Regions from separate parts of the Salinispora pacifica DSM 45544 genome, predicted to be linked through region 3. Evidence: riboswitches for the same ligand, from Rfam matches in the RefSeq annotation. Region 3 holds a riboswitch; each other region holds the start of a gene.
The links. A riboswitch is a leader RNA that binds a small molecule or an ion and turns the genes downstream of it on or off. The one in region 3 is predicted to bind cobalamin.

Region 1 (2,251 bases), 3.5 Mb from region 3:
CTGAACCGCAACTGGGACTACCTCTGGGGTTGCTGCGGCGGCTCCTCCGGTTCCACCTCGTCGAGCACCTACCGGGGCCCGTCGCCCTTCTCCGCCCCGGAGACCGATGCGGTGCGCGACTTCGTGGACAGCCGGGTCGTCGGCGGAGTCCAGCAGATCAAGGCCAACATCGACTTCCACACCTACTCCGAGCTGGTGCTCTGGCCATTCGGCTACACATACAGCAACACCGCCCCGGGGATGACCGCCGACCAGTACAACACCTTCGCCACCATCGGCGGGGAGATGGCGGCCACCAACGGCTACACCCCACAGCAGTCCAGCGACCTGTACATCACCGATGGCAGCAGCATCGACTGGATGTGGGGGGCGCACGGGATCTGGGCGTACACCTTCGAGCTGTACCCCCGCTCCGCCGCGGGCGGCGGCTTCTACCCACCCGATGAGGTCATTCCGGCGGAGACCGCCCGCAACCGCGAAGCGGTGCTGCTCCTCTCCGAGTACGCCGACTGCCCGTACCGGGCGATCGGCAAGGAGGACCAGTACTGCGGCGATGGTGGCGGCGGGGAGACGGTCTGGGCGGACACCTTCGAGACCGCGACCGGCTGGACGATCAACCCCAACGGCACCGACAGCGCCACCACCGGCCAGTGGGAGCGGGGTGCCGCCCAGGCGACCAGCTACTCCGGCGCCAAGCAGCTCACCCCGTACGCGGGCGGTAACGACCTGGTCACCGGCCGGCTCGCCGGCTCCTCGGCGGGCACCCACGACATCGACGGCGGCGTGACCAGCGCCCGCTCCCCGGCGGTGGCCCTGCCCTCGAACGGCACGCTGACGCTCTCGTTGGCCTGGTACCTGGCGCACTACTCGAACGCCTCCTCAGCCGACTACTTCCGGGTCAGCGTCGTGCACAGCGGCGGCACCACCACCCTGCTCAACCAGGCCGGGGCGGCGACCAACCGCAGCGCCTCCTGGTCGGTGGCCAACCTCGACCTGACGCCGTACGCCGGCCAGTCGATCCAGATCCAGGTGGCGGCGGCGGATGCCGCCGGCGGGAGCCTCGTCGAGGCTGCCGTCGACAACGTCACCATCACCGTTTCCTGAATTCCGGGTGGGGGCCCATCCCTGGGCCCCCACCCCCACCTCGTCACACGTCTGCGGCCCTCCGGGCGCCGGCGCGACCGTGCGCTACGGTGCTACCGACCATTCCGCAGCGAAGCCGGTGGGAAACCGGCACTGTCCCGCAACTGTGATGCCCCGGGGTCATCCCGGGGACGAGTCAGGTCGCCTGCGGTCGGTCGCGATACGCGCTCTCGAGGAAGGGCGCCTCGTGGACGGGCACCTCGGTCCCTGTCGGCGAAGCACCAACTCCTCGACCGACAGGAGGCCCGATGTCCAGACGTACCCCCCGGTTCTTCACCGCGGCCCTCGCGGTGGCCGCGCTCGCACTCGCCGGCTGCGCCGAGAAGACCACCGACTCCCCCGCAGCCGAAGACGGCGCGTCCAGCGCCGCGACCTTCCCGGTAACCGTCGGCTCGCTGACGCTGGAGCAGCAGCCGGAGAAGATCGTCTCGCTGTCGCCGACCGCCACCGAGATGCTCTTCGCGATCGGGGCGGGGCCGCAGGTCGTCGCGGTCGACGACAACTCCAACCATCCGGCGGAGGCGCCGCGGACCGACCTCTCCGGCTTCCAGCCGAACGCTGAGGCGATCGCCGCCCACAACCCCGACCTGGTGCTGCTCGCCAGCGACCAGAACAAGATCGTGGACCAACTCACCACGCTGGAGATCCCGGTCTTCCGCACCCCGGCGGCGGTCACGCTGGAAGACACCTATCGGCAGTTCACCGAGGTCGGCGCGTTGACCGGGCACCCCGCCGAGGCCGCCGACGTGGTCAGCCAGATGCAGGACGACATCGCGGAGTTGGTCGCCGACCTGCCCGAGCGGGCGGAGAAGCTCACCTACTTCCACGAGCTCGGCCCCGAGCTGTACACCGCCACCAGCAAGACCTTCATCGGCTCGCTCTACGCGCTCGCCGGGCTCGAGAACATCGCCGACCCGGCCGACGCGGACGGCGAGAGCGGCGGTTACCCGCAGCTCTCCGAGGAGGTCATCGTCAAGGCCAACCCGGACTTCGTCTTCCTCGCCGACACCAAGTGCTGCCAGCAGAGCGTCGCGTCGGTCCAGGATCGACCCGGCTGGGCGACGATCACCGCCGTACAGGAGAACCAGGTCGTCGAGCTCGACGACGA
Region 2 (2,251 bases), 3.1 Mb from region 3:
CATCCACCCGTTGCCGGTCTGCGCCAGGGTGCGCATCATCCGCCCATACAGGTCCCGCGCCTTGACCGTACGGACCGCCCTCTTCTCCGCGACCCGGTAGGCGGCGTCGAACTCCGCGCCGTACAGGTCGGGCAGCTCCGGGGCGTCGGACGGGTCAACCAGCGACCAGTCCCCGTCCGCCTCGACCCGGCGCATGAACTCGTCCGGGAGCCAGTTGGCCAGGTTGAGGTTGTGCGTACGCCGGGCGTCCTCGCCGGTGTTGTCCCGCAGCTCCAGGAACTCCTCGATGTCGGGGTGCCAGGGCTCCAGGTAGACGCAGGCCGCGCCCTTACGCCGGCCGCCCTGGTTGACCGCGGCGACCCCGGCGTCGAGGGTCTTCAGGAACGGCACGATGCCGTTCGACCGGCCGTTCGTTCCCCGGATCAGCGCGCCCCGGCCCCGCACCCGCGACCAGGCGATGCCGATGCCGCCGGAGAACTTCGACAGCTTCGCGACCTGGTGGTACCGCTGGTAGATGGAGTCCAGTTCGTCGCGGGGCGAGTCGACCAGGAAACACGACGACATCTGGGTGTGCCGGGTGCCGGAGTTGAACAGCGTCGGCGAGCTGGGCAGGTACGCCAGCGACGACATCAGCCGGTAGAACCCGATCGCCTCGGCCGGCGTCCGCGACAGCCCGCAGGCCACCCGCAGCAGCCAGTACTGCGGGGTCTCCACCACCAGCCGCGACTGCGGGTGCCGCAGCAGGTAGCGGTCCGCGACCGTACGCAGCCCGAAGTACTCGAACCGCAGGTCTCCGGCGGGGTCCACCGCATCGTCCAGCTTGCGGGCGTTGCGGGACACGAAGGCGGCGGTGTCGTCGCTGATCAGCCCGAGGCCGTGGGCGTACCGGATGGACTGGCTGAAGCTCGCGACCTGCTGCCCCCGGACCTCCTTGTCCACGTACGCGGCCAGCAGCCGCGCCGCCAGCCTCGAATACTGCGGCTCCTCGCCGATCAGCTCCGCCGCCGTCTGGATCGACAGCCGGTCCAGCTCGGCCGTTGTCGCCCCGTCGTACAGGCCACTGATCGTCTTGGTCGCCACCCGCAGCGGGTCCACCTCGTTCAGGTCGCCGACCCACCGCTCCACCGCACGGACAATCTTGTTTACGTCCACCGGCTCGGTGTCGCCGTTGCGCTTACGGACCTCCATCACCTGCCGCCGCTGCTGCTGAGCCGCACCGCCCGGACCGTCCGTGGCGCCCTGCCGCGTCGCCGTCGTATGCCCGGCCGGACCGTCCGTGGCGCGTTCCCGCGTCGCCGTCATCTCCCCCTCCTCCGCCTGCCGACAAGGTCGCCGAACACGCGGAGGGACACCACAATCAGTCGCCCGGTGGGTAACCACACCGGGCGGCTGCGGGTGTCGGCCGTCCCGCGCGGCCGCCAACCGCCGCACGCGTCGCGTGCGGCGCGCTGGCAGGTCTTCGGACTCGCGGGCACGCCCGGGGTCCCGGTCGCCTACTGGCCGTCGCTTCCCAGGCTTCGATCAGCCCAGTGCGTGATGACGGCGGTCGTTCCCACTCACCGCTGCGGGGCAGCCCCGGACTTCCACCGGGTTCCCTCTTGCCTCGACCACTCCCGGTGGGAGCGCCGAACCAGCTGCGGGAGACACCATATATGCCTCCCCCATCCGGGATGCAACACCAGATGTCGTGGCGGCGTGTCAGCGGCTGAGAAACTGCCCCAGGGCACGCAGCCAGCCGTCCCGGTCTTCCAGGTGGACGTCGTGCCCAGCGCCGGCAACGACGACCCGCTCGACATCTGGACGTAGGGACACCATGCGCCGCACCTCGGCGACAGGGATGATCCCGTGCTCGCCAAACACCAGCAGGGTGGGGGCCTGCACCTGCTGCCACTCGTCCCAGCAGGCCCGGTCGGCCACGGCCGCGATGGTGTCCCGCATCACCGCCGGTTCGAATCGCGGCCAGAGCCCGTCCGGGCGCCGGTCCAGGTCTCGCAGCCAGGCCTGGGCCACCGGGGTGTCGCCCAGAAACTCGGCGGCCTGGCGAACATCGGCGAACGGCACCGGCCACGAGGCGAAGAAGGCACCCAACTCGGCCGGGTAGTCCCCCCGTTCCTCGCGGCCACCGACCCCGCCCTCCAGCAGCACCAGCCGACGCACCAACTCGGGATACGTCGCGGCGAAGAGCAGCGCGGTGTGCCCACCCATCGACTGACCCACGACCGTCACCGGTGCACCACCGGCGAGCTCCGCG
Region 3 (2,251 bases):
GACGTGGCCACGAAGAGCAGCGGCACCCGGCCCGCCCGCAGCACCACGACCAGTGGCACCCGTGCGGCGGCCAGCAGCACCGCCGCGGCGCCGCCGGACAGGAGCGCGGCGGGCCAGGTGGGCAGGGCCACCGCGCAGACCAGCAGCCCGAGCGCGAGCAGCGCCTTCTCGGCGGGGTGCCGACCTCGCCAGGGACCGGTGTGGGCGGCGATGTCGAGGGCGAACACGCTAACCGCGCTGCCGATCGACGGCGTCGCGCTGCCGCTGCCGGGTCCGGGCAACACCGAAGTAGTAGCCGAGCAGGCCGGCGCCGAGCGCGGCCTGAAGGGCGAAGAACGCCGACTCCAGCTCGGCCGACGGCGGCTCGTAGATCGGCGAGAACCACGGCTGGTAGTCCGGGTGGTCATCCACAATGGCCTGCTCGGCGACGGCGTCCGCGCCGGAGAAGGGCTCCTCCCCCGACCCGAGGCCGAGCGCCAGCGGCACCACCGCCAGGAGTAGCACCGCGAGCAGCAACAGCAGGTTCACCCAGGAGAAGCGCCTCATGCCCGTACCTCCGCCGCCGGGCGCAGCAGGCCGAGCCGACGCAGGTCGTCCCCGCTGGTCCGACTCAGCAGGCGGACCACCAGAACGGTCAGTAGTCCCTCGCTGATCGCCAACGGAATCTGGGTCACGGCGAAGATCCCGCCGAACTTCGCCAGCGCACCGCCGACGCCGGAGACCGGGTCGGGGAACGCCAGGGCCAGCTGGGCGACGGTGACACCGTACGTCGCCAGGCTGCCCAGGGCCGCAGCGGCGAACACCGCCGGACCCAGTCCGCCGCCAGCGCGACGGACCACGGTATAGCTCCCATACGCCACCCACGGGCCGACGATCGCCATCGAGAAGATGTTCGCGCCCAACGTGCTCAGCCCGCCGTGGGCCAGCAGCAGCGCCTGGAACAGCAGCACGATGCCGCCCAGCACGCTCATCACCGGCGGTCGGAACAGCACCGCCCCCAGCCCGGTGCCGGTCGGGTGGGAACTCGACCCGGTCACCGACGGGATCTTCAATGCGGACAGCGCGAAGGTGAAGGCACCGGCCGCCCCGAGCAGCAGTTTCGAGTCTGGATCTGCACGGACCTGCCGGACCAGGGCCCGGCTCCCGTGGACGACGAATGGCGCGGACACGACGAACCACGCCGCCGCTTGTTCCGGAGGGAGATACCCCTCGGCGATATGCATCGAACGACCTTCCCTTCCAGCACCTCGTGGATGAGATCCGTGTCAAGGCCGGTCTCCTGGCTTCCGGATCGACGTTCACTCCAGCCTTCCCAGGCCTGGTGGGGCCCAGTGGCACAGTCAGAGATCACTACCCGGTCACAGTGGCGAGGGCCGCGCCGGTCTTCCACCGGCTTCCCGTGCACCTTGACGGCGAGAGGCTATCGGGCACCCGCCCGGACGGCAAGCTGTTGATTCGCGCCAATCGCTACGCGTCTCCGCCGACTGCGGCGAATCGGACGCCACGCTGGGCCCACGGGCCGGGAGCTTCAGCCCGGGCCAGAGCCCGGTTTCCTGGCGGTCAGGAGGGCGTAGCCGAGCACACCGTCGGCGACCGCGGCCCGGGCCGCGGCCAAGACCGCCGGGGCCCGGGCGAAGTCCAGGCCGAGCGCCGCCGCCTGATCCGCGGCGGTCAGCCGCAGCACGGTCAGGCGCGCCTCGATCTGGTCGATCATCGTGGTGACCGCAGAGTCGTGCCGTTCGGTGTGGGTTGTCGTCAACCCCGCGCCAGCCAGCAGGGCGACGTACTCATCGAGGGGACGCGCATCGGCAACGCAGGCGATCCACGCTCCCAACCCGGTCAACTCGGGGGGCAGCCGGTCGGGGACGGCGACCACATCGGCCAACCCGAGTTGACCGCCCGGGACCAGCACCCGGGCCAGTTCCCCCGCTGCGGTGGGCTTGTCGGGGAAGGTGCAGAAGGCGCATTCGCAGACCACCACGTCCACCGAGTGCGAGTCGACAGCGAGCCGCTCGGCGTCTCCCCGCCGGAACCGCACCTGGTCGGCGAGCCCAACGGACCGGGTCACCCGGGTAGCCGCCTCGACGTTGGAGCCGGCGAGGTCCACACCGGTCACCGTGCAGCCGTACTCGGCTGCCAGCAGCAGCGCGCTGGTACCCCGTCCGCTCGCCACATCGAGTACGCGTTCCCCGCTGGCCAGCGCTAGTCGGGCGGCGAGTCGGCGGGTCAGCGACGCCCCGCCGGGATGGTA

Region 1: linked by a shared signal. The riboswitch ahead of SALPAC3_RS0117175 (ABC transporter substrate-binding protein) and the one ahead of SALPAC3_RS0101060 (energy-coupling factor ABC transporter permease) in region 3 are both predicted to bind cobalamin.
Region 2: linked by a shared signal. The riboswitch ahead of SALPAC3_RS0115265 (ribonucleoside-diphosphate reductase subunit alpha) and the one ahead of SALPAC3_RS0101060 (energy-coupling factor ABC transporter permease) in region 3 are both predicted to bind cobalamin.

What each region holds. Positions count from the first base shown of each region.
Region 1 is NZ_KB905359.1:3,761,650-3,763,900, forward strand. It holds gene SALPAC3_RS0117170 (M14 family metallopeptidase) at 1-1,104, shown strand, start outside; cobalamin riboswitch at 1,187-1,310, shown strand; gene SALPAC3_RS0117175 (ABC transporter substrate-binding protein) at 1,392-2,251, shown strand, end outside.
Region 2 is NZ_KB905359.1:3,342,649-3,344,899, reverse strand. It holds gene SALPAC3_RS0115265 (ribonucleoside-diphosphate reductase subunit alpha) at 1-1,302, opposite strand, end outside; cobalamin riboswitch at 1,434-1,650, opposite strand; gene SALPAC3_RS0115260 (alpha/beta fold hydrolase) at 1,699-2,251, opposite strand, start outside.
Region 3 is NZ_KB905359.1:259,279-261,529, reverse strand. It holds gene cbiQ (cobalt ECF transporter T component CbiQ) at 1-227, opposite strand, end outside; gene SALPAC3_RS0101065 (energy-coupling factor ABC transporter substrate-binding protein) at 229-546, opposite strand; gene SALPAC3_RS0101060 (energy-coupling factor ABC transporter permease) at 543-1,223, opposite strand; cobalamin riboswitch at 1,253-1,424, opposite strand; gene SALPAC3_RS0101055 (class I SAM-dependent methyltransferase) at 1,529-2,251, opposite strand, start outside.